Regions from separate parts of the Shewanella oneidensis MR-1 genome, predicted to be linked through region 1. Evidence: predicted binding sites of a transcription regulator. Region 1 holds the regulator's gene; the other holds the start of a gene.
What was found. Region 1 encodes ArgR, which controls arginine synthesis, uptake and breakdown. Its sites were predicted from a motif close to ANTGAATANNTATTCANT; they were not measured.
Positions count from the first base shown of each region.

Region 2: a site for ArgR is predicted at 10,257-10,274, ahead of argA (amino-acid N-acetyltransferase). Genes of this name have one in related genera too.

Region 1 is NC_004347.2:770,794-787,162, reverse strand. It holds gene SO_RS03645 (5-formyltetrahydrofolate cyclo-ligase) at 1-336, shown strand, start outside; gene SO_RS03640 (IS5-like element ISSod6 family transposase) at 392-1,150, opposite strand; gene folM (dihydromonapterin reductase) at 1,363-2,082, opposite strand; gene SO_RS03630 (thiol-disulfide oxidoreductase DCC family protein) at 2,278-2,667, shown strand; gene mdh (malate dehydrogenase) at 2,763-3,698, opposite strand; gene argR (transcriptional regulator ArgR) at 3,990-4,460, shown strand; gene SO_RS03615 (NAD(P)-dependent oxidoreductase) at 4,574-5,206, opposite strand; partial or broken gene SO_RS03610 (LysR family transcriptional regulator) at 5,326-5,670, shown strand; gene SO_RS03605 (hypothetical protein) at 5,660-6,388, shown strand; gene SO_RS03600 (helix-turn-helix transcriptional regulator) at 6,545-7,375, shown strand; gene SO_RS03595 (LysE family translocator) at 7,478-8,182, shown strand; gene SO_RS03590 (hypothetical protein) at 8,311-9,120, shown strand; gene SO_RS03585 (hydrolase) at 9,705-10,247, opposite strand; gene SO_RS03580 (P-II family nitrogen regulator) at 10,556-10,894, shown strand; gene SO_RS03575 (ammonium transporter) at 10,905-12,155, shown strand; gene SO_RS03570 (hypothetical protein) at 12,265-12,612, shown strand; gene SO_RS03565 (tetratricopeptide repeat protein) at 12,742-13,929, shown strand; gene aroG (3-deoxy-7-phosphoheptulonate synthase AroG) at 14,166-15,224, shown strand; gene SO_RS22960 (hypothetical protein) at 15,274-15,450, opposite strand; gene SO_RS03555 (ABCB family ABC transporter ATP-binding protein/permease) at 15,977-16,369, shown strand, end outside.
Region 2 is NC_004347.2:4,414,249-4,430,617, forward strand. It holds gene leuA (2-isopropylmalate synthase) at 1-947, opposite strand, end outside; partial or broken gene SO_RS19650 (hypothetical protein) at 1,444-2,004, shown strand; gene SO_RS19655 (IS4-like element ISSod3 family transposase) at 2,016-3,230, opposite strand; partial or broken gene SO_RS19660 (diguanylate cyclase domain-containing protein) at 3,343-4,569, shown strand; gene recQ (DNA helicase RecQ) at 4,551-6,374, opposite strand; gene SO_RS19670 (thioesterase family protein) at 6,626-7,090, shown strand; gene rarD (EamA family transporter RarD) at 7,307-8,191, shown strand; gene SO_RS19680 (PH domain-containing protein) at 8,235-8,753, opposite strand; gene argA (amino-acid N-acetyltransferase) at 8,858-10,177, opposite strand; gene rpmG (50S ribosomal protein L33) at 10,500-10,673, opposite strand; gene rpmB (50S ribosomal protein L28) at 10,680-10,916, opposite strand; gene radC (RadC family protein) at 11,038-11,715, opposite strand; gene coaBC (bifunctional phosphopantothenoylcysteine decarboxylase/phosphopantothenate--cysteine ligase CoaBC) at 11,835-13,064, shown strand; gene dut (dUTP diphosphatase) at 13,065-13,523, shown strand; gene slmA (nucleoid occlusion factor SlmA) at 13,555-14,148, shown strand; gene SO_RS19720 (S9 family peptidase) at 14,283-16,271, shown strand.

The DNA.
Region 1 (16,369 bases):
GCAGGGCAATTATTGTTTTTGCATTACCACGCCGACTCGCCGATGCAGCCCAATCAATACGGCATTTTAGAGCCTAAGCTGGATGTGCGTAGCGTTATGCCGATTGAGCGCCTTGATGTGGTCGTTACACCGCTCGTGGCCTTTGATATCAAAGGCAATCGCATGGGCATGGGCGGCGGCTATTACGACAGAACGCTAGCCAATTGGCAGGATAATGGTAAGCCACTGCCGATGGGTTATGCCCATGATTGTCAGCAAGTACCGAGCCTTCCCTGCGAGCATTGGGATGTGCCCTTGCCCGCTATCATCACCCCAAGTCGGGTATGGGAGTTTTGAATAAAGAAGGTGCTAGGTAACTAGGGTCTGTTGATCTTTGCTGTACAAATGTTCTTCAGCAATACATCGGCAACCACATTAACATAAACGCCAGTGACACCATACTGGCGTAATTTCTTGCTAGCTTGTCATATCTTGTTGATATTGCTCGATAGTGTTTTATTCTTCCAAAAGCATTCTCCACTAAATGTCGATACCGATATAAGCACCAATCGACTCTTTCTTGAGGTGTATTCTTATAGCGGCGCCTTGGAATAACAGATTTCCCGCCTTTATTGGCGATAAGTTCACGAAAAGCATCGCTGTCATAACCTTTATCTGCAATGACGGTATCAACCTGCTTCAGGTGCTCAATTAAGCTGGGGGCGTGTGTAATATCGTGTTTTTGGCCTTCTGATAATTCGAAATAAATCGGTAATCCTCCGCTGTCGACGGCTAAGTGAATTTTGGTTGAATTACCGCCTCGACTTTTACCAATACTCTCATTACTTAGCGTCGCTGCACCTGCACTGTGCTGGTGAGCTCGCACTATCGAGCCATCAATAAAGACCCATTCTATATCAGCAAGGTTGGCTAAGGCCTTGAATAAATGTGCTAGAACGCCTTTCTTAGACCATAAATGAAACCGTCTAAAGACCGTGCTCCAATGACCGAACTCTTTAGGTAAATCTCGCCAAGGGATACCTGTTCTAAGGCGGTAAAGAATACCTTCGAATGTTTGTCTATGTTCAGGTTTGTCATAAACACGGCCTGTGCTTTTCATTAAATGAAATAGCTTTTCCCAGCGTGCATCGGTTAGCATAAGTCTTGGCATGGCTTGAGGTTATGGTTACTTTTGGCGAAGCAAATTATAACGTCTTGGCATGCTGTCTAAAAATCACTCTCGAAAGATCAACAGACCCTAGATTCTAGAGCGCTTCGCTGCTAGAAAAAGCAGATCTTCGCTCCATAAGGGCTTCTTCTTGAATCTAGATTCTAGAGCAATGCAATGGCGTTCTAGAGGCCGCAGGCCGTTCTAGATTCTTTTTACCTTAAATGCCGCCCACCATCGACATGATGACTACGTCCGGTGACATAACGGCTATTAAGCAGATATTCCATTAGTTCGATAATCTCATGATTTCCCGCTTCTTTTGGCAAAATAGCCTTGGCTAAGGTCTTTTGTCGATAGGCTTCATCATCACTTGGATTAAAGAGGATCATCGCCGGAGCAATCGCATTCACTTTGACCTCGGGCGCTAATTTAGCCGCAAAGGATAAGGTTAAATTGTCTAGCGCCGCTTTACTGGCCGCATAGGCGATATGTTTCGCACTGCCCTTTTCGGCCACATAGTCGGTGATATGGATAATATCGCTAGCACCAATTTCCCCTTCGGCCCCCGCTTGTAATTTCGAAGCCAAGGCCAAATTCATTTGATAGGGCACGTTCACATGTACCTGTATCATCCGCTGCATCACCTCATGGGCGGCAAATTCGGGACTGTTATCCGCCAGCCAGTCAGAGGCATTATGGATAATGGCGCGAAACTTGGGGTACTGGCTCAATTGCTCAATCAGGTTTTGTACTTGAGCATTGTCGTAAAAATCGCATTGAATTAAGGTCGCGCCCAAAGACTGCAACTCATCGATGCTGGGATAATGGCTGCGGTAAGTGCCAATCACCTTGTGCCCTTGGGCGAGCAAGTGTTTCGCGAGGGCGTAGCCAATACGTTTACCCACGCCAGTGATAATAATGGGAGCTGTCATATCCATCCTGTTATTTGCCGAGCAGAGATTAAAAGCGAAAGCGGTTGACAGATTGTTAATCGCGCACTCACGTCACTTATCGCAATAGCTTAATGCCTCCAGCCAAGAGTGTATAACAATTAAAACCGTAAACATGTCGATCTAAATGCCTTGCAACTGCGTATACTCAGGGACAAACAGTAAGAGGTAGACCTAATGGAACTGCGGATTTTTTTCGACGGCAATTGCCCTTTATGTAGCGCCGAAATGCGCCAACTTAAAGCGCGCGATCCCGATGATCACATCGAACTTGTGGATCTTAATGCTGAAAACTTCAGCTCAAGATTCAGCTATATCGATAAAGACTACGCCAATACCATTCTCCATGGCGAAACCGCCTCAGGCCAAGTGCTACTCGGGCTCGATGTTACCTGCAAAGCATGGGCGCTAACAGGCACTCGCCCTTGGATACAAGTGCTCCGCTTACCGCTTATCAAACCTCTCGCGGATTGGTGCTACCTTAGATTCGCCAAGCACAGATACCGTATTTCCTATCTACTAACGGGTAAGGCCCGCTGTGACAGTCAATGCCAGCTCCCCAAATAGCGAGACTCAAGATTAAGAACCTCAGTTTAGAGAACAAAGTTTAAGGCATAAAAAAACGGAGCCATTGGGCTCCGTTCTCTAATAATCCAGAAGGATTACTTAACGAAATCAACGCCTAGTTTGATATCACCTTTCAGTGTATCTAACATAGAATCACGGGCATTTGCTTCGAATGCGCTCACTTCACCGTAAGGCAGTACTTTTTCGATACCGTTTTTGCCTAACAGTACTGGTTGAGCGAAGAATTCAGCATGCTCACTGCCGCCGTCAACATAGGCACATTCAACAACATTCGCTTCGCCTTGTAGGCCACGAACCAGAGACATACCAAAACGGCAAGCCGCTTGACCCATAGACAGAGTCGCGCTGCCGCCACCGGCTTTAGCTTCAACCACTTCAGTACCCGCGTTTTGGATGCGTTTAGTTAAAGAAGCCACTTCTTCATCAGAGAAAGTCACGCCTTCAACTTGAGACAGTAATGGCAGAATGGTCACACCGCTGTGGCCGCCAATCACGTTGATTTTAACGTCAGCAACGTTTAAGCCTTTTAATTCAGCGATGAAAGTCTCAGAACGGATAACGTCCAGAGTGGTCACACCGAATAAACGGTTCTTATCGTAAACACCCGCTTTTTTCATCACTTCAGCTGCGATAGCAACCGTAGTGTTGACTGGGTTAGTGATAATACCCACGAGCGCTTTAGGGCAAGTGACTGCCACTTTCTCGATCAGGTTGCGAACGATACCAGCGTTGATATTGAACAGATCTGAACGATCCATACCAGGCTTACGTGCAACACCAGCAGAAATTAGCACAACGTCAGCACCCACGAGGGCAGGCGTTGGATCTTCACCAGCAAAACCTTTGATTTCAACCGCAGTGGGGATATGGCTCAAGTCAACCGCAACACCCGGAGTTACCGGTGCGATATCGTATAGAGACAGTTTAGAACCCGCAGGTAATTGAGTTTTTAACAGTAGGGCAAGAGCCTGGCCGATACCACCAGCAGCACCAAGTACAGCAACTTTCATAGTTATCTCCGTTATTTCTCGGATTATGTGTGACATGGATCTAATTTCCGTTGGCGTCACATTACTGGAATGTCACGCTAATTTCAATTATCCCTTAGTCGTGGAGACAAAGTTTTACTAAAACAGGGTGTTGTAATGTTGAATATTTACTCTAATTCAACAAATGTAATCATAAATCTGTGATCACAAAATGCTTGAATTGCATTTTTATTCAGTCATTATGGTTATTTGTTGACAGTTTGGCCAAAACTATTCAGAATGAGCCTGTTTTTTTGAATAAAGAATAAGACTATGCAAACGACCAAGAATCAGGATGACCTTGTTAGAATTTTTAAGGCGATTTTAAAAGAGGAGCGTTTTGGCTCTCAAAGTGAAATCGTCACCGCCTTACAAGCAGAAGGCTTTACTAATATAAACCAATCTAAAGTGTCTCGTATGCTCAGCAAGTTCGGTGCAGTGCGCACTCGCAACGCTAAGCAGGAGATGGTTTATTGCTTACCCGCCGAACTAGGCGTACCCACTGCGGGCAGCCCGTTAAAGAATTTAGTACTCGATGTTGACCATAACCAAGCGATGATTGTTGTCCGTACCAGCCCTGGCGCTGCACAATTAATTGCCCGTTTGTTAGACTCCATCGGTAAACCTGAAGGGATTTTAGGGACCATTGCGGGTGACGATACGATCTTTATCTGTCCATCTAGCATCCAAGATATTGCCGATACCTTGGAAACCATCAAATCTTTATTCAATTACGCAGAATAAAAAAACAGGTCAGCTTGCTGACCTGTTCTGTTTTTACTGTACGCTTTTCAGTCCAGCACCTTTCAATGATCAGGGGCTTTGTCCCGTTTACGTTACAGTGTTTAGCTTAAGCCTTAGTAGGCTACGCTAATCCTTTGATTAGGATGCGCGCCCTTTTCAGCTTCATCGAGCATAGCTTTGGCATAGTCAGTGACCGAAATCCGGCTACGGCCTTTAGCATCGGTAAAGAAGCTATCGCCACCTAAGCGGTATAAGCCTTCGCTCTCACCGGGATAAATCTCGGCAGCGGGGCTGACAAAGGTCCAGTTGACTGCGGTATTGGCGGCGCGAAATGCCTTAAGCGCTTCGCCTTGAGCTAATGCCTCATCCTTATAGGCAGGCGGGAAGTCAGGGCTTGAAACCAAGGTCACTCCCGGCGCCACTTCTAAGCTACCAGCACCTCCGACCCACAATAAACGTGGCACTTTCGCCAGTGGCAATAGGGCTAATAGATTATTGACCGTTTTTGCCACTAAGCTGTGATTCAGGTCGGCGCGGCCACCGACAGAAGCGATTAACACATCCACACCTGCAAAGGTGTCGGCCGTTAATGGCTTAGCCAGATCGACACTACGCACCTCTGCAGCGGTTTCGCCAAGCTTGCTTGGGTCTCGCACTAAAGCAACCACTTCATGACCACGGCTTAACGCTTCATTCAAAATGGTTCCACCAATCCAACCGGATGCACCTAATACTGCTATTTTCATTTGCTAAGTCTCACTACTGATTTAAATTGTCACCAGTTTACTTGCGATACTTAGCGTGATAAATATCGATAAATGAGCAGGATTGTTTCAGATTGAGATACTAATTGGTGTAATTATTTATAGATAAAATTGCCGCCATGCGTAGCTTTATCGAAGTAGCCAACTGTGGCAGCTTTACCAAAGCCGCAGAACACCTCGATCTCAGTCGCCTGCAGGTTTCTCGCCATATTCAAGAAATTGAGCAGTGGCTCAGTTTGCGCCAGCTACACCGTACGACCCGCAGCGTCAGTCTGACCTTACAGGGCGAAGAAGCCCTACAATATTGTCAGCGGGTACTCAGCGAAGTCGCCGCAATGGAAAGCCGCGCCCATAGCCATAATTCGGAGATGGTTGGCAGTATTCGCATCGCAACCCCCATCGGACTTGGGCAACACAGCTTGTTCGATGTGGTAGATCGCTTTGTTATCGACTTTGATTTCACCCGCAATCGCCTTAGCGACGCCCGTTACTGCTCAAGCTGCAGACAAAGCCAGTACGCAATGCGTCACTGTTGAAGCCGCCCATCTAAAAGCCCAACACCAAGTGACCAATGCAAAGGGGCACCGCTGGCAGATGACCCAGCTAAGAGATGGCCAAGATGTTATTATTCAACGGGATAACACCACCTTTGAACAATGGGCAACGAATGGCGAGTATGTGCGCTATTTCCCCGTTGAAAAACGCTCAGTTACCTACCGTAAAGGGGATTTACGGGCGTTAAATATTCAGCACGATCGCGAGCAGCTATATCATGTGGTATCACCAGCGCTGGCCACTAATATGGCGAAAACCAAGCTAAAACAGCTACCTTGCTTTGAGGCTAAGGGCTTTGCAGGCAAGGTCAATGGTATGGAGAGTCAACTTGATTGGATTGCTAGCATTGAACTGCCACAGCAATTTAATCTAGGTAAGGTGCTGAGTTATCGACTGATTACGGTTGAGCCCTACAGCCACGAGGCGTTTGTGGCATTAACGCAGAGTTATCAAGATATTGACTTTGCCGATGTGGGTGACAGCGAGTCAGATCCCTTTATCGCCAAGATGATTAACCAAGGTTTTATCGAACACGGCTGCAGTGGTTTTTATAGCAGTGAGGGTCATGCCATTGAGGTTCAAGGTGGTCACGGCAATCATTCGCACTAATCCATTTTTAGGATGCCTGCTAAAAACGCCCACCTTTGGGCGTTTTTGCATTGGGTATTGGCATCGCTGCAATAATTTACTATTCCAGCCAAGTTCTGGGCAGCTAGAATGTAGTATCAAAAGTTATATTTGCTGAGCGAGATTGAATTAGCCCCTATGAGCCGCGTGACTCCCGTTGAACATATCAATTACTGGCGCCATCCCAACCTCTCAGGTATCGAACTGAGTCAGGCGGAATTTACCCACTTCAGTTTTGATAAACACGTGCATCTGGATTACCACTTAGGCGTAGTCACTCAAGGGGCGCAGCAATTTATCAACAAGGGCAGTCGTTATCAGTTAGGGCAACACGGCCTCTCGACCCTCAATCCCGATGAAACCCATGATGGACAAAGCCGTGATGCAGAAGGCTATCGGGTCAAGGTGATGTCCATTCCCGTGGATTTTATGAATGCGATCAGCCAAGAGATGGGGCAAGCTACACACTTTTTTAATGCACCTATGATAGATGACTCTGCGTTATATCAATATTTTATCCAGTTGCATAACTTGCTGACACAAGAACAATGTACTGAATTGGCGGCTGAATCACACCTTTTGAACTTTATGCAACTGCTATTAACCCGCCATCCCGCTGGCACGCTTAAACTGGGTCAAGATCAAGGTTTATCATTGCAGCAGTTAAATCTGATCAAACAGAAGATCCACGACGAGCCTTGGCAGAATACTCAGCTCGAGGGGTTGGCGAATGAGGTTAACTTAAGTAAGTTTCAGTTTTTACGGCAGTTTAAACAAGCAACAGGGATGACGCCCCATGCATATCTTAAGCGGGTACGTTTAGAGCTCGCTAAAAAGTCTTTAACCCATGGCACCTTAGTGGTGGATGTGGCGCAGCAGTTAGGTTTTTTCGACCAAAGTCATTTAAACAAGGCGTTTAAGCAGGCATTTTTGCTCTCACCTGTCCAATTCCAGCGGCGTATGCTGTGATCTTATTTTTGTTATTTTATCCTCGTGCAATTTCTTACAATGCAAGCGCTGAGCCCTTGGTCATAATGGACTTTCTGATTTTTTGCTTGCGGAGCCATATTGATGGATTTATCCCTATTATTCACCTTAGCCCTGATCCACTGTGTTGCCTTAGTTAGCCCTGGGCCGGATTTTGCCATTATGGTAAAAATTGCCACTTCACAGCCGCGTAATACGGCTATCGCCACCGCGGTGGGAGTATCGGTGGCGATTTTAGCCCATACGATTTTGAGTTTAACTGGTGTCAGCTTAGTGATTAAAAGCTCCCACACCTTGTATCTTTTGGTGCAACTGCTTGGCGCTTCTTACTTAGCTTGGATGGGATTTGGCGCACTTAAAGCGACAATCGCTTTTTTTAGAAAGCCCAAACGGCTATTGAAGGGTGAAGAGGCGGAGTCATCCGTTGCGACAGAGGCTCAAGCAAACACTGGCGATAACTCGCAAACCAAGGCGGAAAAAAGCCTATCACCGCGGCAGGGATTTATGACGGGACTTTATACCAATCTATTGAATCCTAAGGCCTTAGTGTTCTTCTTAACCTTGTTCTCAGCCTTAATCACCCCCAGTGTGACGCCAGCGACTAAGGTTGCTGCAGCACTGGTGTTATTTGTTTTGTCATTGATTTGGTTTGGCTTTCTCGCCCTAATGCTTTCCAAAGCAAAGGTGCAGCAAAAAATGCAGCGGATAACACCTATCATTGATGCTGTGATTGGGGTGATTTTTATGTCAGTAGCACTGGCAATAGTGTCGAATTTGCTGCTTGTATAAAGCTGCTTTGGACGACTCTGGCGTAAGGAATTGATTCGATAATGCTGGGGTGATTACATGTGTTTCGCCTCACTATGGTATCCTTGCCAAGCCTTAATTTGGATGTTTTGACTTTAAAGGAATTAACCATGCCTTATGCCCAGTTTTATCGAGCATTTTCTTCAGTAAATCGACTCTCCCGTTTAGGGCTTTTTGCGGGCTTGTTGCTAGGGAGTCTGAGCACTTCGCCACTGGCGCTGGCCGCATTAGATGCGGAATATGTGCCCAAAGTGCAGGCGCTGATTGACGCGGCGAAGGCTGGAGATCGTCAGGCCATTGCTAAACAGATTGCGTATCCCCTCAAGCGGGAATATCCGCTCCCCGATGTGCAAAGTTCCCAGCAAATGTTAGAGCGATTTGTGCAAGTGTTTGATAGCAAATTGCTGTCTGAAATTGCTAACTCTACAACCGAGAGCAATTGGGACACTATGGGCTGGCGTGGCATTATGCTTAACCATGGCAGTGTTTGGTTGGATTTTGATGGCAAAATCTCAGGCATCAATTATCAAAGTCCAGAAGAAGCCAAACTAAGAGACGAGCTGATCGCGCAGCAAAAATCGACCTTACACGAGAGTGTGCGGGAATTTATCAGTCCAGAACTCGCCTGGGAAACCGCGCGATTTACCATTCGTGTCGATGCCATCGATAATAACCAATACCGTTACGCTGCGTGGGCGAAGGGGAAATCGCTGAGTGAACAGCCTGATTTAGTCCTTAAAAAGGGGAAGTTAGTCTTCGATGGCAGTGGCGGAAATCATTCCTTCCAGTTTAAAAGCGGCCCCTATCTTTATGTCTGCGATGTGATAGTACTCAGCGCCGAAGAGAGTCCCGTGGGCAGACTTTATGTTTACAAAAATGATCAATTGCTGGTGCAGGAGCCTGTGATTAAGGCTGAATAAGCAAACCGAGATGGCTTACGCTGTAGTGCGATAAGCCATTTGCATGCTTGTCTCCCATTGCCGAAAACACAGGATTAAGGTTTGCTGTCATAATTAATCCCGCCAAAATTGCCATGTTCAGCAGTGCAGTTATACCAATCGTATTAAATATCTGTTCATTCAGCGGGAATTCAACGCGCTTTAGACAAGGCGAAGGCTTTGAAGGCATAGTGGTGCTCTGCCGAAAGCCTTAAACGCAGTATAAAGCGCGTTGCCATACAGTGAACATCAGCCGCCCTTTGGGAGCCACACAGACATCCCACTCCGGTGTTGCATTGACTTAAAAGGGAATGACCATTTCTGCGTCAATGCGCCTTGGATTGAAATGCCTGTGAGGCTCTGAACTGATTAGATATTTAATGTGATTGGTATTATTTTTTTCTAGACTTCAAGGGTTTCTTATCGGTATCGTTTTAGTTGGGGTTGGTATGCTGGTAAACCGCAAAGCTTAGTCAATTTACTCCAACTCAGTATTTCTGTTCCTAGGATTCCTACAGTCTCTAAAGCCGCCTTTATCAATAAAGGCGGGTCTTAAGAATGGGTTCTTACTTTATCAATTTTATTAGCGCCTTAAAGCGGTCGCCTTGGGCTTGATGTTGGAGTTCAAATAACAGTGACTCCACATTGGTGAGGCTTGCCCCCTTGGCTGACATCATTTGGATCCCTAGCAGTTTATTGTCAGCACTGCGGGATGAAACCGCATCGGCGACGAGATGCACCGAATAGCGTTGGTCGAGTAGAACACGGCAGGTTTGGTACACGCAGACATGGGTTTCTATCCCTGCGAGCAATACTTGCTTGCGCCGTGTTTGGGTTAATGCATTGGCAAATTCATCACAGTACCAGCCACTAAAATGTTGCTTGGCAATCGGTGAGCTGCTTCGTTCGAGCAAGGTTTTTAATTCTTCAGTTGTCGCGCCGAGTTTCTCTGGCAATTGCTCTAACCAAAGTATGGGGATTTCAAACAGCTGGGCGCCTTGGATTAGCGTACTCAGTTGTTGGTGGAGTTTAACCGTGTTGTCCATGATCTGAGCGAGTTTTCCCTGCACATCGACGATAACAAGTACACATTCTTCGGGTTTTAACATCGGACATTCCTTCTGCGCGGGTGGAATAAAGGCGTCGTTTGGCGATCGCTCTGTTTGTTTTTTGCACTGTTAGTAAACCCTAATTGGCCAACCTCACCAATAGGGCAAAAGTCGAATATGTCTTGCACTTAAATTGCTCACTAAAAAAGTGCGTTGCTTTAATGGATGCACAATTCTGGTGCATTTTTAGGCACATTAAAAACCGTATTATTATATAAACCCATATAAATCATGCAATTAAAAATATGGCCTAATGATTGAATTACCTTTGCTACAAGTTAATAACAATCGCGTTTTTGGAGGTCAAGATGAAACTAGTCAGCGCTATCATCAAGCCATTTAAATTGGATGATGTCCGTGAAGCTATCGCCGGAATTGGTATTGAGGGGATGACGGTGACCGAGGTTAAAGGTTTTGGCCGTCAAAAGGGGCACACCGAGCTGTACCGTGGCGCCGAGTATCAGGTGGATTTTTTGCCAAAAGTAAAACTAGAAATTGCCACCAAAGCAGAAAATCTCGACATGCTGATTGAGGCGATTACCACTGCGGCTCATACGGGAAAAATTGGTGACGGAAAGATTTTCGTTATCGACTTAGAACATGCCATCCGTATTCGTACGGGTGAACTCGATACTGAAGCGCTATAGGGGGCGGAAGATGGAAGAACTAACAAAATTAGGCGTGACAGTCTCTGAATTACGCTTTGCACTCGATACCTTTTATTTTTTGATCTCCGGCGCTTTAGTCATGTGGATGGCAGCGGGTTTTGCCATGCTCGAAGCGGGATTAGTGCGCTCAAAAAACACCACCGAAATTTTAACTAAAAACGTGGTGTTATATGCGATTGCCTGTGTGATGTATTTATTGGTTGGTTACAACATTATGTATGTTGATAACGCTGAAGGGGGTTGGTTACCGTCGTTTGGGACCTTGATTGGTTCTCAAGCTGCTGATGCTAACCATGCCTTAGAATCTGACTTTTTCTTCCAAGTGGTGTTTGTGGCCACGGCAATGTCGATTGTCTCTGGCGCAGTGGCGGAGCGGATGAAGTTGTGGGCATTCCTTGTCTTCTCCGTGGTGATGACTGGCATTATCTATCCTGTTGAAGGTTACTGGACTTGGGGTAAAGGTTTTATCGCAAGCTTAGGATTCGTAGACTTTGCGGGCAGCGGTATTGTGCATATGACTGGCGCAGCAGCCGCTATCGCTGGGGTATTATTACTGGGGGCGCGTAAAGGTAAATATGGTCCTAACGGCCAAGTAAATCCTATTCCTGGCTCTAACTTACCGATGGCAACTTTAGGGATGTTTATTCTGTGGATGGGTTGGTTCGGCTTTAACGGTGGCTCGCAGTTGATGGTGTCAGATGCGGCTAACGCAAGCGCAGTTGCTAAAGTGTTTGTTAACACCAATACCGCGGCCGCTTTGGGTGCAATCTCTGCCCTTATCGTGTGCAAAATGATTTGGGGTAAAGCCGATTTAACCATGATCCTCAACGGTATTCTGGCGGGTTTAGTGGCGATCACGGCCGATCCTTTATCGCCTTCACTATTAATGGCGGGTGTGATTGGCTTAGTGGCTGGCGGTTTAGTGGTGTTCTCAATTGTGGGCTTAGATCGCATTAAGATCGATGATCCTGTTGGTGCGATTTCGGTGCACGGCGTGGCGGGTTTCCTCGGTTTAATGTGCGTGCCGTTATCAAATGCCAATGCGACCATTACCGCGCAATTAACCGGTGCAGCGATTATCTTTGCTTGGGTATTTAGCGCCTCTTTTGCAGTGTGGTTTGTACTGAAGATGACCATGGGTATCCGTGTCTCAGAGGAAGAAGAATACAATGGTATGGACGCTTCTGACTGTGGTATCGACGCATATCCTGAGTTTGTTACAGTGAAAAGCGCGGGTTAACTCCAGTTGATTTGACTTGAACACTCAATCGAGAGGATAGTAAAGCAGAGCCAAGGCTCTGCTTTTTTATGGGTTGTTAACAGAATTACTACACCACAGGGAGCTGCCAATGCGCCTAAGACCTTATCCAGCAGCAACATTTAAGCGTACATGCCTATTGGGCGGTATCCTCTGCGCCCTTATAGGGCTGCCCGCATGGGCGGGGCAAGTGGTGGTGACTCGCTCTAATGAGCCTTTTGATGCTTTTGCCGTGCGCGATCAAGTGTTTAAAGATTATGAATGGCAAGAATCCTTGAGAAGACAGGAACAGATTCAAATTCTTCAGGCCTTGCCCCTTGGGTGTATCGTGCAGATGCAGCCATATCGTTACTTTCGCTGTGGTCAAGATAACTATCGTCCTTACCGTTATCAGCAGCAGGATGTGTTTATCAAGGTTGATCCTCCCGGGCAAAATTAACACTTACAGATGCTGCGCTTTCGTGGAATATGCCGCAGCATGCATTCATATTTTGTCACCATTTAATGGCGTCTTTTTGGCCAAGAGTAATAAGCTCAAATAGGAGCTTTATGGTCTGGGGGACGTATCATGATACAACTGCGCGCCATTTCTCGCGGTATGATTTGCGGCTTATTACTCAGTCAATTATGGAGTTGTAGTTCGACGCCACTTGAGCCGACAGCAATCGAGGTTGATGCCCTGTTTGACGATTCGTTATTTAAACCTGTGACCAATATCCCCAGTGTCGAAGATATTTTCAGCCTCCCCTCCTCTGTGGCGGTTGATGTTAAGCGAACTTATGATCGCTACGCCATTTCAACTAAAAATCCTCTAGCGGTGCATGAATGGTTGGCCAGCTATATCAATGCCAACCAAAGCAATGGTCACAGTGATTTTCGCTATCAAGATAATTTGACGCAAACCGCCAGCGAAACCTTCGAGCAGCGAGCTGGAAACTGTATGTCGCTGGTGGTGATGACATCGGCATTGGCAGACATTTTTAATATTGGCACTGAGTTTCAGGATATTGCGATTGAACCTGTCTGGGATAAGCAGGGGGATTTTTACCTGATCAATGGGCATGTCAATCTACGTTTGTTGCCAGCACAAAGTGTGCACACTGTTTATGTCTCAACCCATGCTATTTTGGTCGATTTTATGCCCGAGCGGGCACTGCGCGGGCTCGCAAAAGTACAAATTAACCGTCAGACCTTAACGGCCATGTTTTATAACAATATGGCCGCAGAATCCTTGGTGGAAGGGGATTTAGATCACGCTTACGCCTTAGTCAAAGCAGGCTTGAAATCAGGGCATTTTAGTCCAGCACTCAATACCTTAGCCGTAATTTATCGCCACAAGGGCGATGAAAAGCGTGCCGAGCAGGTTTATCGCTATGCCCTCAAGTTTGATCCTGATGATATGACAACACTCTTCAATTTAGCCGTTATCCTCGATAATCAAGGTCGCTTAGAGGAATGGGCGCAAATACATAAAAAGCTTGAATTAGCACGTATTCGTAACCCTTATTACTACTACGATATGGGCGAGCAGGCCTATGATGAGCATCAATACCGTGAAGCGCTCGCGTGGTATCAAAGGGCGGTCGATAAGGCTGATTATCGTCATGAGTTTTTCTTTGGCTTGTCTCGTACTTATTGGGCACTTGGCGATGAAAAGCGGGCCAAACAGAATATGGAAAAAGCACTGGCGCTCAGTCGCGAGGCCGCAGATAAACATCGCTGTCAAGCAAAGTTGCAGGCAATGCGGCAACACTAATGCTTTGGCGTGTGTTAAAACACCTTATCGACGTCCTTGCGACTATCATGTTGGAATATTTGAACTTTAAATTTTAAAAATATGTTAAAACAATACGTTATATCTGATTTTTGGAAATACAGACAACTTGGTTGCATTAGCGGCGCAGACTGGATAAATTGAACTCAGTATTGCAGTTGAGATCCCCTATTGCAGCGATGAAGATAGCCTAAACACCAGAGTTGGAGCAGTAAATAATGTATTACCAAAATGATGACGTTCGCATTAATGAAGTTAAAGAGTTACTTCCCCCTATTGCGATCCTAGAACGATTTCCTGCCTCCGAAAACGCTGCTGCAACTGTGTTTAATGCCCGTCAAAGCATCCATAATATTCTCGCTCGTGAAGATGATCGCCTATTAGTGGTCATTGGTCCCTGCTCTATTCATGATCCTAAAGCGGCGCTGGAATACGGTCAGCGATTGGTTGTCCTTAGAGAGCGCTATCAAGATCAACTTGAGATTGTGATGCGAGTGTATTTTGAAAAGCCGCGAACTACCGTAGGGTGGAAGGGGCTGATCAATGATCCTTACATGGATAACAGTTTCAAACTGAATGATGGTTTGCGAACAGCGCGTAAACTCTTGGTCGATTTGAATGATTCAGGCATGCCGACAGCGGGTGAGTTCCTCGACATGATTACTCCGCAATATGTGGCGGATATGATGTGTTGGGGCGCCATTGGTGCCCGCACAACAGAATCACAAGTCCACCGCGAACTGGCCTCGGGTTTATCTTGTCCTGTGGGCTTTAAAAATGGCACAGACGGCACAATCAAAGTGGCAATCGATGCCATTGGTGCCGCTAATGCGCCGCATCACTTTTTATCTGTGACCAAATTTGGCCATTCGGCGATTGTCTCCACTAAAGGCAACCCAGATTGCCATATCATCCTTCGCGGCGGCCGAGAGCCGAATTACAGTGCGAGCCACGTCGCCCAAATCAGTGACCAACTGAAAAAAGCCAAACTGGTCGACAACATCATGATCGACTTTAGCCATGCCAATAGCAGCAAACAATATCAGCGGCAAATGGTGGTGGCCAATGAGGTTGCCGAACAAGTCGCGGCGGGCAATCAGGCGATTTTTGGGGTGATGGTTGAAAGCCACTTAGTCGAAGGGCGCCAAGATCTGATCGAGGGCCAAGCGTTATGCTACGGCCAGAGTGTGACTGATGCTTGTATTGGTTGGGAAGATTCTGAGCGTTTGTTAGCTGTGCTAAATCAGAGTGTTGTTGAGCGACGTCAGCGGGTTTAATGTGTTTTAAGGTCAAAAACAAAGGCGCTATCCCGGCGCCTTTATTTTATTATTTCTTGCTCATTTGGGCTAAATATTCGTTCGCTTTGGCTAAGCTACCAAAAGCAGCGATGAGGTTATTTCGGCCTTTGTCCTGAATTTCTGGATTCCCTGATTCGATCATCATCCACACCCAAGTTTGGATCAGTGGTAATGGCGGGTATTGAACTTTAGCTGAATCCAACATAAAGCATCCTTCGATCTTGAAATATTTGAATTATTTTTAGTGTTATCGCAGAACGAGTGGGGGGCTTATTTCCCCGCTCAAAACTGCGGCCAGAGATTTGCAAATCCTGCTGCTAACGAACTTAAATCCATAGGGCATTTTGGGTAAAACCGACAAAATAATCAACACGGACATAACTTATTTTAGCGTGCAGTATCCGGATAAAACCCTTGGTACGACAGTATTTCTTATCTTTAATAAGCCCTTAGCAATATATCTTGATGTCAGTCGTTAGTGTGACATTTTTATACTTAAGTGACTTGATTAGACTCGTCTAAGATTGCTTAGAATATTTCAATTAAAAACACTACAAAAACGAATGACGATAACCTGCGCACATCGGTATACCCGTGTTAATTTTGCTAAGCTCTGAGTTGTTTGTCTGTCAGAAAAATCTGATTGATTTTATTGAAACTTTACCGTTTTACTTCACCTTAGTGCTCGCCATGCTGTTACAATTGACAGACTCAGGCAAAGGTTTAGATATATGCGCCCAACACTGTATTTTGAAGGTCCCATCGATAAGCTCAATTGGCATGTGATTAAGTTACTTTGGCCCTATTTGCTTGAATATAAAGGGCGGGTGGCATTAGCCATGTCTTGCCTTATCGTCGCTAAGCTCGCCAGTGTGGGTTTACCTTTTATTCTTAAAGACGTCGTCGATACTTTAGATGCCAATAAAACAGCGCAGACGTTGAGTGTTCCCATAGGATTAGTGCTGGCCTATGGCGCCGTCCGCCTGCTGACGGTTATCACGGGGGAAATCCGCGACACCCTATTTGGCCGAGTGACGGAGCGCGCCATTCGTCGTTTAGGTCTGGCGGTGTTCGACCACTTGCATCGACTTGATTTGGATTTTCACCTTGAGCGCCGAACCGGT
Region 2 (16,369 bases), 1.3 Mb from region 1:
GGCGTCATAATTTCATAAGTGTTTTGCGCTTTTAACATGCCATCTTGGTGAATGCCCGAAGAGTGGGTAAAGGCATTCGCGCCCACAATCGCCTTATTCGACTGGATCGGCATATTGCATAATTGGCTGACTAAATTTGAGGTGCGGTGAATTTCCTTCGCATTTATCCCCGTTTCAAACCCTAACAAATTCTTGCGGGTGGCTAAGATCATGGCGATTTCTTCTAAGGAGCAGTTACCCGCACGCTCACCAATACCATTCATGGTACATTCGATTTGGCGCGCGCCATGCTGCACAGCAGTAATCGAGTTCGCGACCGATAAACCTAAGTCATCGTGACAGTGAACAGAGATAATTGCCTGATCGATATTCGGTACGCGATTAAACAAAGTTTGAATAATGCTGCCAAACTCGCTTGGCACCGTGTAGCCCACTGTATCGGGAATATTGATAGTACGCGCGCCAGCATGAATAGCCGCTTCCACCATGCGACACAAATTATCAATCGGCGTACGCCCTGCATCTTCACAAGAGAATTCAACATCATCGGTAAAGCGACGGGCATATTTCACCGCACCGACCGCCATTTCCAACACTTGCTCGAATGAACGTTTTAATTTGCTCTCCACATGGATGGTCGAGGTGGAGATAAAGGTGTGAATACGGAACTGTTCAGCCACCGATAACGCTTGAGCGGCGGCATCGATATCTTTTTCCAAGGCGCGGGATAAGGCGCACACTCGGCTATTTTTAATGGTGCGAGCAATGGTTTGCACCGACTCAAAATCACCGGGGGAAGATACGGGAAATCCCACTTCCATGACGTCAACACCAAGACGTTCCAGCGCCATGGCGATCTGTAACTTTTCTTTGACTGACAAGCTAGCGGCTAATGCCTGCTCGCCATCACGTAAGGTGGTATCAAATATAATTACTCTGTTAGACATCTCGCTTCTCCATGGAACATCACCGTTCATTATTGAACTTTTGCTGTATTCAGATACAAAAAACCCCGCAACATTAGTGCGGGGTTTATGAGTGTTTTGCCTATCTATCGAGCGAGCAACACTAAGACCTCCGCGTTTTTGGCGCGAGAGAGAGAAGGAGGAGGTCGAGTTTGCTGCTAATTCTATTCATTTAATCTAAATATTTATTCTGTTGATTGAATATCTAACGGGGTTAATATTTAACTCGCTTGACTAAATGTGTCAACCACAATTTTTTTCATGTTCCCCAAAATATCTGCCGCGAAACGGCAAAAAACTGAATTTTTACCTAAAGCCATTTTTGTTAATTCCTTGCTATCAAAGAAAAATAAATTAAATGTCACCATTCAAATTTTTAACAAAGAAATCATTTTTTATGCAAAAATAGCGTGAGACACGTTATAATCCTCGCCCGAGGCCACGGATAGAAGAATCAATGCACGGTATGGAGCAAAAAATGGATTTTCGCGCCTTAGCGCTGAGCCTATTACTATGGCTTGTCCCATTATGGGCCTGTGCTAATGACCAGCTCGATAAACTGACACAACAAGTTTATCAGTATCCAACCAAAGCTTTGGCACAAATCACCGAATTAGAAAAGCAGCAACAAACTGATAATACTAGCAATATTGATAAGCTTCGCCTGAGCATATTGAAGTGTCAAAACCTGTTGCAACTCGGCGAGAACGAAGCTGCGATTAACCTAGCGCAAATGGGTGAAGCCCATGCGAAACAGCTTAAGTTAGATCAAGCACGCCCCTATTTTTTCAATTGTCAGGCCGATGCTTATCTTAATTACGACAACATTCAAGACGCATTGCCCCTATTAGACTCTGCAATCACCCTTGCTCGACGCTATCAACAACCTCAAGCCCTTATCGATGCGCTCCGTTTAAGAGGGCAACTGGATACCAATACGGATAATTTTTCCTCCGCGATTGAGGATTTACGCATCGCTATCGATATCTATCCCGATATTCATACTCAAACGCAAAACTGGATATGGCCGCCAGAGGCTGTAGGATCCCCTCATAATTCATAGCCCCAACAACCATGAGTTAATGAGAGTTGGGCTAGTTTCTTCGCAGCACAAAGCAAATCATCTGCTGATATGGGGTAGTCATGCCGTCGCCGCAGCAGTTCTTTGCCCATCCTGATTGTTGATAGCACATTCCTTTTCTTTACCGTGTTGGCTTGGAAGTGCCGCTGTAATTGCTGTGTTTCTCCGTATAATCCTACCCACCAAAATGCCAGTTGTACCAATAATGCTATCAATAGCAGTATGTCCATCCTCGCCGCATAACGTGTTCTGCTATGACGTAAACCAAAGCCATAAGCGGGGCTTTTTAAATCTCTAAAGGTTTCTTCTATTTGCATCCGTTTTTGGTAAATATTAACCAGTTTTTGAGGCGACATGGCTTCTATGGTCAAGTTGGTCACCAGTGCCCAAGGCTCTTTGGCGGTCAGTTCATACGTCCATTGCGCCGTATGGTGACAGTCTGTTGTCGTACTTCGCTGACCTTTTCTGCCTTTACTTGGAGCCCTGAACAATACCATCTCGCATAACAAGGGTTTCTTTACCGATAACGCCACTCGCCCAACATGTTTTGCGCGACGACTGGCTTTGGGATAAAGCGCTTTTAGCGAAAATTGGCGACCGAAGGGGTGCAGCCGATAGACACTTAATCCTCTGACACGACCCAGCCAATACCAACCGAGCTGCTCGACTTTTCGAAACCATGGATTACGGAAGCCCGCGTCAGTGACTATCAGCGGGGTAATATTGTCAGGTAACACTTTATGGAGTTCATTCAGAAACTGATTATGGGCAGTTTGTGTGCCTTGTAGTACTAACGGAAATGTTCGCTCGTAGAGCGTGATAGAGCGGCCCTTAATCGCAATAGAGGCGCGTAGTGCAATCAGTTCACGACCTTCACGCATATCAGACCAATCCACCAGTATGGTCGGCATCGTATGTGCTGTTAGCAGCCACTTTGCATGCCACTGATAAACAGCCAGTCTTTCATGGTGAAGGTGCGGGTTGCCCAATAATCTATCCATGCGTTTTATTGAGTGTTTAGTATGAGTGCTGGTGCCATCAATGTGCCGCCCTAAATGCGTGAGGGTGAGACAATCCGCGTTGATGAGGGCTTTGCAGGCGACCATGAGTGTATTCAGTCGCTTTTGATGGATTTCTGGACAATGTTGATAGAGAGATTGATGTAAGATAGTTAACACTTGCACCTTGATGCCCTGTGATTGATGTTTGTTCGCACTTCCATCTGATCACACTTCAAGGTGCAAGTTCACTCTAATTTAATGATTTATCTGAAAATCATCAGGGGATTCTTCAGCGCCAGAGGCCTATGTCTATGCTGCAATGGGGAGTTTGTTGTATGCCACCCAAGATTTACCCCAAGCGATGTATTACACCAAGCTTGCACTGAACAGCGCTGATGCCAAAGGAAAAGTACAGCACGTGTTACTGCTAAACGCCGCACGTATTGCCCTGGATAATGGAGAGCGTGAATACAGCGATCAATTAGAAAAACAGACCAAAACTCTGCTGCCAGAAATTGGCTCCCCGCTCGAACTCGCCTATAGTTATGCGATTTTAGCTTCTATTGCGCTTGATAAAGGCAAAATCGACACAGCCGAAGAATATATCTCCATTGCAATGAACACCTTTAAGCAACAAAACCAACGGGTTGCAGTGATGCGTTCAACCCGTTTACTCGCTCAAATTCGATTTGCCCAGCACAGGGATGAAGCGGCTCTTACGCTCATGCATTCCGCCATTGAACAGGGCGAAGCCCTCAAGCAATATACTGATCTAAAAGGATTCTATGGTATTTTGAGTGATTATTATCAGGCCCAGGATAGCTATAAACTCGCCTACGAGTTTTTACAAAAACGCTTCGATGCGGCAGAACTTGCTAACGAGTCCATGAATCACACCCGAATTTTGCAGTTTAAAGCCAGATTAAATCAGCAAGGATTGTCCCAACTCAGCGTGGATGCTCCACAGAGCAATCCTAGTTTGTTAGATGAACTGAATGTAGACTGGGCCTTTAGCATCTTGCTTTTAATGACAATGACACTATTAGGTGGCGCGATTTGGTACTTTATCGATAAGCAAAGTAAGCGAGCCCCCTCTCCCGACACCAAGCCCCATCGCCTTCCTCCCCTTCAACAGCTTGAGCTCACCCTACATAGTGCCAAACAGGGCGATTATCCGCTGACATTATTACTTTTTAATGCCAGTCAAATTCGCCAAGTTGATCTGCCAACCTTGCTTGATAAGTTACAAGATAAACTCCGTGAGCAAGACATACTATTACGGTATTCGATGGATGACATTGTGATCGTGCTACCTTACACCTCGGCCGTCGGCGCGCAACGGGTGGTTAGCCAATTAACGCCCACGATTCAAACATGGCAAGGTACAAACAAGGTCAATATTGGGATTGCAGTAATGCAACACTTTGATACTCTTGACTCTTTGGTGAAACGAGCGAGCATCAATCAATTAAGTAAACTCAAGGTCAGCGACGCCCCAAACGACTACTCACCCGCTAAATAAGCCGCGATTTCATCGAGAAACTCGCCGCCAAATCGACTGAGTTTACGCTCTCCCACGCCGTTAACGGCAAGCATTTCTCCAGGGCTTGTCGGCATCATGGCAGCCATTTCCGCTAAGGTCGCATCGTTAAATACCAGATAAGGCGGTACGTCTTGCTCTTCGGCAATCTCACGGCGCAGTGTTTTAAGGCGTGCGAATAACTTGCGATCATAGTTAAGCGGCACTCTCGATTGGGTCGTTTTACGCTTTATGCTGGTAAGTTGAATACGCGGCTCCGCCAACATCAGCGCGACCTCGCCTTTTAAAATTGGCCTTGCGGAGGGGTTTAAGGTGATAGATGAGCCTCGAGTAATATCTTGACTTGCCAGGCCCAAATGGATCAGTTGGCGAATAACGCTCAGCCAATATTCATGGCTCTTATCTTTACCAATTCCCCAAGTGCTGAGCTTATCGTGGCCGCGGTCAACAATTGCAGCGCCCTTTGAGCCTCGCAATACTTCGATTAAATGATTAATGCCAAAGCGTTGTCCGAGTCGATAAATACAAGAAAGTACCTTTTGCGCATCCTCGCTACCGTTATAGCGCTTAGGTGGATCAAGGCAAATATCGCAGTTACCGCAGGGCTCTAACGCACTTTCATCAAAATAATGCAGCAGCACTTGGCGCCGACAGGTTTGCGCCTCGGCAAAAGCGGCCATGGTATTGAGTTTATGGAATTCAACTTGTTGCTGCGGCCCAGGTTCAGACTGTTCTATCAGATGGCGCACTCGACCAATATCGGCAGGATCGAACAACATAAAGGCTTCCGCCTCGAGTCCATCACGTCCTGCGCGGCCAGTTTCTTGGTAATAGGCCTCGATACTCTTAGGGATATCGTAATGCACCACAAAGCGCACGTTCGATTTATTGATCCCCATGCCAAAGGCGACGGTCGCAACCACGATATCTATTTGATCTTTAAGAAAGCTATCTTGCACTTCGCCACGTTCTTCTGGCGTCATTCCCGCATGGTAAGCCTTAGCATGAAACCCCTGTAGCGTGAGCCTCTCAGCGACTTCATCAACCCGGCGGCGACTGCTGCAGTAAATAATGCCGCTACTGCCATTTTGTTGCAGCAAAAACTGCCGTAATTGATTAGCTGCATTGAGTTTTTCAGCCACTGTATAACGGATATTAGGCCGATCGAAACTTGATAATAACTTGAAGGGATTGATGCCTAAACGTTCACAAATATTCTGCCGCGTTGCCTGATCTGCAGTGGCTGTCAGCGCCATCATTGGCACATGGGGAAACAGTTGTTTTAACTGGCCGAGCGCGGCATATTCGGGCCGAAAATCATGCCCCCACTGGCTGATACAGTGCGCCTCATCAATAGCAAACATAGACAGCGGCAGAGACTGCATTCGCTCAATAAAATCTGCCGTGAGTAAGCGCTCGGGGGACACATAAAGCAATTTTAGCTCGCCGAGATGCAACTGCCGAAGCACTTCTAAACTCAGCTCTCTTGGCTGTGAGGAGTTTAAATAGGCGGCATTCACACCTGTCTGCAATAGACTATCAACCTGATCTTTCATCAATGAAATCAGTGGCGAAACCACGATAGTGATGCCATGCATCATCAGCGCTGGCAACTGGTAACACAGGCTCTTACCGCCACCGGTAGGCATGATCACTAGGCAATCCTCACCACGACATACCCGCTCGATGACTTCGCGCTGACCGTCCCTAAAGTCACGGTAGCCAAACACCTGCGCGAGGCGCTCTGAAAGCGGATCATCATGCGTGTTGAGTAACTGAGTTTCCATGGATCTTCTAGCTAAAATGTAAGGGCGCCTATTCTAAAGGACAGAATCGCTCCTGTCTTGCGCCATCTTGTCGTAAACCCATTCTGGCTGAAATAGCACCGGCTAGAAGCCCTCGTCCGCAACCTTAATCAATATGGCTTAAGTTGCATTCTGTGCACGCTTCACTGTAGATTAATTACTCTAGTCGGGCGCACATTCAAAGCGTCCCCACTCATATTCTAAGAAGCCGAATAACAACAAGGACGAATAACATGAGCAACCCCATTCAAGCCGAAGTACTCAAGCGCGTTGCTGAAGTATTTGATCAGCATGTGCCTTTTCATAATTTATTGGGTCTGGACATCAAACGCTACGATATCGATGGGGTTGAAGTGGCGATTAATATGAAGCCAGAACTCATAGGCAATATTCACCAGCAAATTCTCCACGGCGGCGTAACTGCGACAGTGCTCGATGTCGTGGGTGGACTCACGGCCTTTGCGGGCCTCGTTGCCAGCCGTGATGATTGGACAATTGAAGAATTACAACAACGGCTGCAAACCTTAGGCACCATCGATATGCGAGTCGATTATCTCAGACCTGGACGCGGACAGATTTTTACTGGCACTGGCAGTGTGATCCGAGCCGGTAATCGTGTCTCGGTTTGCCGAATGGAGTTACACAATGAACAAGGAACCCATATTGCCTTCGGCACAGGCACTTATATGGTTGGCTAATCAGTTGCCTCGGACTTGTCTTCGGAAATACATTACCGTATTCATCTTCGATAAACTGGAGGAAAAAACTTTGATTATTCAGTTGTTTTCCTCTTAGTTATTTTTAAATTCCCGTCGTTTGAGACATCCTGTAACGAAAAAGGAGGCTGCACACACCTTGAGTCGAGCAGCGTACACTCCTACAATCGCCGTCCTGTAATCTATCGAAGATGTCTCATGCCTGATACTGAATACCGCAAAGGGATCCTGCTCGCCGTCAGTGCTTACTGTATGTGGGGATTTGCGCCCTTATATTTCAAACTGCTTCATCATGTTTCTGCGACCGAAATTTTATTGCATCGGGTGATCTGGTCATTTGTATTTATGGTGATCATCATGATGTTTATTGGCGGTTTTGGCAAACTGCGCCAACTGTTTAAACAACCAAAACAACTGATTGTACTGACTATCACCTCTCTGCTAATTGCTGGTAACTGGCTGCTGTTCATTTGGGCTGTCAATAATGATCATATGCTCGATGCTAGCTTAGGCTACTTTATTAACCCATTGCTCAATGTGTTGCTGGGCATGCTGTTTTTAGGGGAAAGATTACGTAAGCTGCAGTGGTTTGCCGTTGCGCTAGCCAGTGCAGGCGTGCTAATTCAGTTGATTTCATTTGGCTCAATTCCCATTGTCTCCCTCGCGTTAGCTGGCACCTTCGGGCTATATGCGCTACTGCGAAAAAAGGTCAATGTGGATGCGAAATCAGGGCTGTTAGTGGAAACCGCTATTCTGCTACCGGTCGCATTAGTGTATCTCGTCGCAACCCTAGATAGCGCCACAGCCAATATGCTCACCAACGATTGGCACCTTAACTTATTGTTGATGGCCGCAGGAATTGTCACCACCATTCCACTGTTGTGTTTTGCGGGCGCTGCTGTGCGCATTCCATTGTCTATGCTAGGTTTTTTCCAATATATCGGCCCGAGTATTATGTTTATTCTCGCGGTAACCTTGTTCAATGAACCCTTTGATGCCGAGAAAAGCATCACCTTCGGCTTTATCTGGAGCGCACTGCTGGTGTTCACCTTCGATATGGCCTATAAACGCAAAACGTCGTAAACATTATCACGCCGATAAAACAGTTACAGAAGTGATGGCATAATCACTTCTGTAACTGTGCTAAAAATTCAATCCCTTGCGGCACTGTCAGTAATAAACTGTAGCCTTTAGTCGTTGGTACTAACACTAATTGTGACTGATCTGTTATTGCCAAAAATGCTCTACCTTTTCCCTGCAAATTAAACCAGCCCAATTGAAACCCTGGCATGCCTATGCCATTCGTTTTAAAGCTCGGCGTTAAATGCGCCTCTTGCCGCAAATCGACTATGCGCGCCTCGGCGGGCAATATATCCGAGCGGGATAATTGCACTTTATAGAAAGGCACATCCAATGTGAGCTCTGTATCGGTTAACACTAACTGAGCGTGACTCGATTGATAGAAGACCCAAGAAAACCCTCCTAACATAGTCAGCAATAATCCCAGACTGGCAAACTTGGTTACTATAGGCATCTGCTTTAGCCATAGCATGAACAGCAGACCGCTCAAGCCTAAGAGTAAGATAATAAAGCTTAAAATAGAGGTTTGAGCTAAAGGTGCCAGCTCGAAAATTTGAGGGGTCATGGCAGCATCTCCTATGCAGTAAAGCCTTAACCTGCCAATAAAGACATATTATGTCAACAAAAATGCCAGCACTCGGCTGGCATTAATAAAGTTGCACTTTAAGCTTATAGATCAAGGGCGAGAATTTTGGAGCGGCGCTGATAGTTATACAGCTGCTTTTTCTTCTGCGGCAATGCATCCACATCTTCAATCACAAAGCCATGCTCTAAAAACCAGTGAATGCTGCGGGTTGTTAATGCAAACAACCGTGAATAACCACGGCTGCGGGCCTGACCAATAATATTCTTCAGCAGCAAGCTCCCCCTGTCGGCATCGCGATAATCTGGATGCACCACAAGGCAAGCAAACTCCCCGGCATTATCTTCTTCGAACGGATACAAAGCCGCACAGCCAATCACTAAGCCATCACGCTCAATCAGCATAAACTGCTCAATTTCGATCTCGAGCTGCTCACGACTACGGCGCACCAAAATGCCCTGCTCCTCTAACGGACGGATCAGATTGAGAATACCGCCAATATCGCTAATCGATGCACGGCGTAAACGTTCAGCACTCTCGGTCACGATCTGCGTACCAATCCCCTCGCGGGAAAACAGTTCCTGCAGCAAAGCGCCGTCGTCGAGATAGCTAACCAAATGGCAGCGGGGCACGCCATTGCGGCAAGCATCAATACTGGCCTTGAGGAAGGCCATAGTGCCAATACAGGCTGAACCCTGCTCTGCGAGCTTATTAAGAATCTTTTGCGCATCATTTGGCATTAACTCGGCAATCACATCTCCATTGCGATCGAGAATGCCATTTTGCGAACTAAAACCAATCATCTTGTCTGCTTTAAGTTTTATCGCTACCTGAGTAGCAATTTCTTCAGCGGTAAGATTAAAACTTTCACCAGTAACGGATGCCGCAATCGGCCCCATCAATACGATACAGTGATTATCGAGCTGACGCTTAAGCCCCTGCGCATCAATCCGGCGCACCTTGCCGCTTAAACAAAAATCCACGCCATTATCGACCCCTAAGGGCTGGGCAATGACAAAGTTACCGCTGACTAAGTTGATTTGTGCGCCTTGCATGGGCGTATTGCTTAAGCTCATGGATAAACGCGCCGTAATATCAAACTGCAATGCACCCGCCACTTGCTTAATCACTTTTAGCGAGTCTTCATCGGTGATACGTACACCATCATGGTAGGCGGGTTCAATCCCATTAGCGGCTAACGCTGCATCGATTTGCGGCCTCGCACCATACACCAACACCACTTTAATGCCTAAACTGTGCAACAACGCCACGTCATTCAGAATGCCGCGAAATTGATTTTGTGCCAAAGCTTCTCCACCCAGCATCACCACAAAGGTTTTCCCTCTATGGGCATTGACGTAAGGGGCGGAATGACGAAATCCATCAACCAGTTCAGTGGTACGCACGCGTTGTTTACACCTCATATTGAAGCTGGCAACCCCACAATGGCTTACCAGGAGTGAATAACGAAAACCCGCGTATAGTATTGCATTTTAATTCACCAATAAAGAATTTATTCTCATTAAAATGCAGTTTTAATACAATAAAGTGCTTATATTTTCAAAAAATTGCACTTTTGATAAAAATTCACATTTTTTTAACTGTGGGCAATTAAGCAATGCTGATTCAGTGTCGGATAGATTTATCTCAACTTGATGACTAAAGGCGGAAAAAGACCAAAAAAAAGCCCCTTAGATAAGGGGCTTTTCTCGAAACACTAACCAAGGATTACTTGATTTTTGCTTCTTTGTAGATAACGTGCTGACGAATAACTGGATCAAATTTTTTGATTTCCATTTTTTCTGGCATGTTACGCTTGTTTTTTTCAGTTGTGTAGAAGTGACCAGTTTTAGCTGTAGAAACTAATTTGATCTTCTCACGATTACCTTTAGCTTTAGCCATGATCTATTACACCTTCTCGCCACGGGCACGAAGTTCAGCAACAACAACTTCAATACCTTTCTTATCGATCAGACGGATACCTTTAGTAGATACACGTAACTGTACGAAACGTTTTTCTTCTTCTAACCAAAAACGGTGGTTTTGTAGGTTAGGTAAAAAACGACGACGGGTCGCGTTTTTTGCGTGCGAACGGTTGTTACCAACCATCGGCTTCTTGCCAGTAACTTGGCATACTCTTGACATGTCAGTCTTCTCCAAAAACAATTTTAACGCTCGAGCATTAATGTACCTCGTATGGCCGTCGCCCGAGGCACAAAGAGGGCGCATTTTATACACGATCATAGAGGTAAGATCAAGCGTTAGATTAATTAATCCAGCCTCGTTCCGCGAAGGAAACTATCTCTCTATCACCAACAACCATATGATCCAATAGGGATACATCTATGGTTGCCAACGCATTTTTTAATCGCTCAGTTATTCGTCTGTCAGCCTGACTGGGCTCGGCAATACCAGACGGATGATTGTGACACACTATGACGGCAGCAGCCTTTTTTTCCAGCACTAAGCTTACCACTTCACGTGGGTATACTGAGGCTGAATCTATTGTTCCGCGGAATAATTCGACGAACTGAATCACTCTATGCTGGCTATCCAGCAGCAAAATTGCGAACACTTCATAGGAGCGGTCAGCTAATTGTCTCATTAAATAATCCCGAGTTAAATCGGGATTTGTCAAAACCTGACCTCTCTGCAGGTTTTCTTGTGCCACACGTCGCGCTAATTCAGCCGCGGCTTGAAGCTGGGCGTATTTTACAGGTCCCACGCCCGGAAGTCGACACACCTGATGCTTTGGTGCGCAAAGTAAGCTTCTTAAGCCACCAAATTCTTGAATAAGTGAACGAGCAAGGTCTACGGCGTTCAGTCCCGACAGGCCATTACGCAGCAACACCGCCAGCAATTCTGCATCCGAGAGATGGCTGGCGCCTTTTAGCAATAACTTATCCCGCGGCCCTTCTCCCTCTGGCCAATCCTTAATCGCCATGTGACCTCCTGTCATTTCCTATTTTTACTTTAGCAAGTATGGACGAGATTTTTTGAACTGGGACAGTCACGCCAATTCATCGCTTTGTGGTATGGTTGGCGACATTATTTCAATCTCGGATGATGTCTGTGAGCCTGATAACGAAAAACGTCCTACTGGGTATTGGTGGCGGCATTGCGGCCTACAAAAGTGCGGATTTAGTGCGCCGCTTAAAAGAACGCGGCTTTGATGTACGTGTGGTGATGAGCCAAAGTGCGATGGAATTTATTACCCCACTCACACTGCAAGCCTTATCAGGGCATCCGGTATCATCAAGCTTACTCGATCCCGCCGCCGAAGCAGCGATGGGCCATATTGAACTGGCGCGCTGGGCCGATTTAGTCATTATCGCCCCCGCGACGGCAAATCTGCTCGCCCGCATCAATGCAGGCATGGCAGATGAATTAATCACTACCACTTGTCTTGCCACTGAAGCGCCAATTGCACTCTGTCCCGCGATGAACCAGCAGATGTATCGCAATCTCGCCACTCAAGCCAATTTAGCCAGTTTACAAAGCCGTGGTTATACCCTGTGGGGTCCAGCAAGTGGCAGCCAAGCCTGCGGTGAAGTGGGCCCTGGCCGCATGCTCGAACCACTCGAAATTGCCGAACTCGCGAGTCGCTTTTTTGCAACAAAAGATGTCTATGCTGAACAGGAATCACAACCGCTAGCAGGCCAGTCGGTGCTGATCACTGCAGGCCCAACCCGCGAAGCCATCGATCCTGTACGTTATATCTCTAATCACAGCTCTGGCAAAATGGGCTTTGCATTAGCGAAGGCAGCGGCCGACATGGGCGCGGCTGTGACCTTGGTCGCAGGACCAGTAAATTTAGCCACGCCTGAAGGGGTGACGCGAATCGATGTCGAATCGGCGCAAAACATGCTCGATGCCGTTATGGATAATGTTGATAAAAAAGATATTTTTATCGGTTGCGCCGCTGTTGCCGACTATCGCGTCAACGATATTGCCGCCTGTAAGATCAAAAAGTCAGCGGAAGAAATGCAACTTGCGCTAGTGAGGAATCCTGATATCTTAGCGACGGTCGCAAGCTTAGCAAACCGTCCTTTTGTGGTGGGATTTGCCGCAGAGACCCACGATGTAGAAACCTACGCCCGCGATAAACTTAAACGTAAAAATTTGAATATGATCGCCGCAAACGATGTATCCGTTGCTGGCCAAGGCTTTAACGCCGATGCCAATGCCCTGCGCGTATTCTGGCCACAGGGTAGTCAAGATTTGCCTGCTACCGATAAACTCACGTTGGCACGGCAATTACTTTCGTTGATAGTGAAAGAAAAAACAAAATAGATGAAAACACCGATTGAATTAAAGATCCTCGACTCCCGCATTGGTTCCGAATTTCCCCTGCCCGCCTACGCAACACCAGGTAGCGCAGGCATGGATCTTCGCGCCATGATAGATACCACCATGACGATAGCCCCAGGAGAAACTCAGTTAGTCCCAACCGGAATCGCCATCCATGTAGCCGATCCCGGCCTTGCCGCCTTGATTTTGCCCCGTTCAGGCCTTGGCCATAAGCACGGTATCGTCCTTGGAAATCTAGTCGGCCTTGTCGATTCTGATTACCAAGGCCCCTTGATGGTCTCTTGTTGGAACAGAAGCGATACCCCATTTACCTTAGAAATTGGTGATCGTCTCGCACAACTGGTGTTTGTCCCTGTGGTACAAGCGCAATTCAAACTCGTTGATGAGTTCGACAGCTCAGACCGTGGTGAAGGTGGATTTGGCCATTCTGGCACTAAATAACCTGAATCGTTATTGAGCGAAGGATACTGCAATGGCTGTAAGCCCAAAAATTAATCGTCGTGAACATATACTGCAATGCCTAGCACAAATGCTAGAAACCAGCCCCGGACAACGTATTACCACCGCCAAACTTGCCTCTGAAGTGGGTGTATCGGAAGCGGCACTCTATCGCCACTTCCCGAGTAAAGCGCGGATGTTTGAAGGGTTAATTGAGTTTATTGAAGAGTCATTACTCTCACGCATCAACATCATCATGGATGATGAAAAAGATACGATGAAACGCTGTCAATTAGTGCTGCAACTGTTGTTGATTTTTGCTGAGCGTAACCCGGGGATCTCGCGCGTACTCAATGGGGATGCGCTATTGGGCGAAAATGAGCGTCTGCGTAGCCGCATTAGTACGTTATTTGCCAAAATAGAAACCCAACTTAAGCAAATTTTGCGAGAAAAGACCCTGCGAGAAGGCAAAGGCTTTAATTTAGATGAGGCTATTTTAGCCAATTTACTGTTAGCTTTCGCAGAAGGACGAATTGCTCAATTTGTCCGCAGTGAGTTTAAACTCAAACCCACACAACACTTCGATGAACAGTGGCGCTTTATTCAGCATCAGCTGTTGCAAAGCTAATGATTTATTAGCATAAAGGACGGAACTCTCCGTCCTTTCTTTTATCCATACATCTTGTATCAGCATTTCTTTTGCTTTAGTCTAAAACACACCTTTTTAAAACAAAAACCACAATAATTTTACAAGGATGTCAGATGAAGATTTTGTCTTTTGCCGTTTTGGCTGCCATTTGCTTACCCATGATGCCTATCACCACATTTGCGGCTGAAACATCGGCCACGAATGCATTATCACAATCACAATTATTTAGTCGAGGCGATGAATACGCTAACGTAAAAATATCCCCAACAGGTAAATACTTAAGTGCAATTACCAGTGTCGAAGGTAAAAATGTACTCCTAGTATTAGATGCTCAAACCAAAAAACTGTTAAATGCGATTCGCTTCCCAAGCAATGCACAAGTGGGGACCTATGAATGGGCCAGCAGCGAACGCATCGTGCTGGCAAAAGAATACCTTAAGGGCTGGAGCGATGTCCCCCAATACTACGGCGAATTAATGGCGGTCAACGCCGACGGTTCGCGTCCTGCCTACCTATTTGGTTTTAATAGTGGCGAGCAACAAACGGGTTCAAATATCAAGAAAAACACCGCCATAAAGGCCACAGCATTCATTCTGGACCCTCTACCGGATGATGAACGCTATATGCTGGTTAATGCCATTCCATGGAATAACGAGAGCAGCCTCAATCTTGAATTAAAGCAAGATGTGTATCGAGTTGACCTTTTTAGCGGGGTTCGTAAACGCATCACAGGCTCCCCCATTGGCCAAGCTCGCTTTATGACCGACCACGAAGGTGAAGTCCGCTTTGTAACTGGGGAAGATGGCCAAAACGTCACTAAAGTGTTTTACCGAAAAGACGGCGACTGGGTGAATACCGATAAACTCAACCTAGGCTTAAGTGATTTTACGCCTATCTCCTTCGCTGATAATAAAAATACCATCTATGCTGCGGGTCGCGTGGGCACTGAAACCTTAGGCGTCTATCGCATCAATCTCGAAACGGGCGAGAAGACCGAGATAATTCAAGATGAGGTAGTCGATCCGAGTAACTTTTGGATCAATGGCACTAACAAACAGCTGTATGCCGTTGAGTTTGAAAATGGCTATCCAAGCTATGCCTTTGTCGATAACAACGATAACCACGCCAAACTGCTTAAGGATTTAATTGCCGCCCTACCTGGGCATCAAGTACAGATTGTTAGTGAAACCCGTAATGGCGAGCAACTGGTGGTGATTGCATTTAACGACCGCAATCCCGGTGATTACTATTTATTTGATACTAAAAAGCTCAAACTCGAGTACCTCGCCGCCGCTCGCAAATGGCTCGACCCAGAGCAAATGGCGGAGGTTAAACCTATTAGTTTCACCAACCGCGATGGTCAGAAAATCCATGGCTATTTAACCTTACCCTACGGCAAAGAAGCCAAAAATTTACCGCTGGTCGTTAATCCCCATGGTGGTCCCCATGGTATTCGTGACTGGTGGGGGTTTGATCCACAAAATCAATTACTCGCCCAGAATGGTATGGCGGTGTTGCAGGTTAACTTCCGTGGCTCAGGCGGTTATGGCGAGCGTTTCGAGCAAGCAGGTTACCAAAAATGGGGCTCAGATATTCAGCACGATATTATCGATGCGACTCAGTATGTGATTGGTCAAGGCTTTGTCGATAAAGAACGGATTTGTATTGCGGGCGGTAGCTTTGGCGGCTATAGCGCTTTGCAAAGTGCGGTATTAGCACCCGATATGTTTAAATGCGCGGTTGGGTTTGCAGGTGTGTATGATCTTGAGTTGATGTTTGATGAAGGCGATGTCGCCAGAACACGTTCAGGAACAAGCTATCTTAAGGACGTACTTGGCCAAGACAAAGCCACCCTAAAAGCCATGTCTCCCTCTGAGAACGTTGCCAAATTAAAAGCGAACCTCTTACTCGTTCACGGTGGTGAAGATGAGCGCGCGCCAATTGAACAGTTGGAATCGCTTGAAAAAGCCCTTAAAAACCATAATTACCCTTACCAAAAACTGGTGATGGATAACGAAGGTCATGGTTTTTATAACGATACTCATAGAGCCAAGTATTACGATCAGATGCTGAGCTTCTTAAAAACCAACTTAAAACTTTAGCCTTAACTAAAATAAAAGCTATCTTCATCAAGATAAAAGCATTTTAGTACCCAACTAAGCCGATAATCGATAAAGACTATCGGCTTTTTCATCTGCGG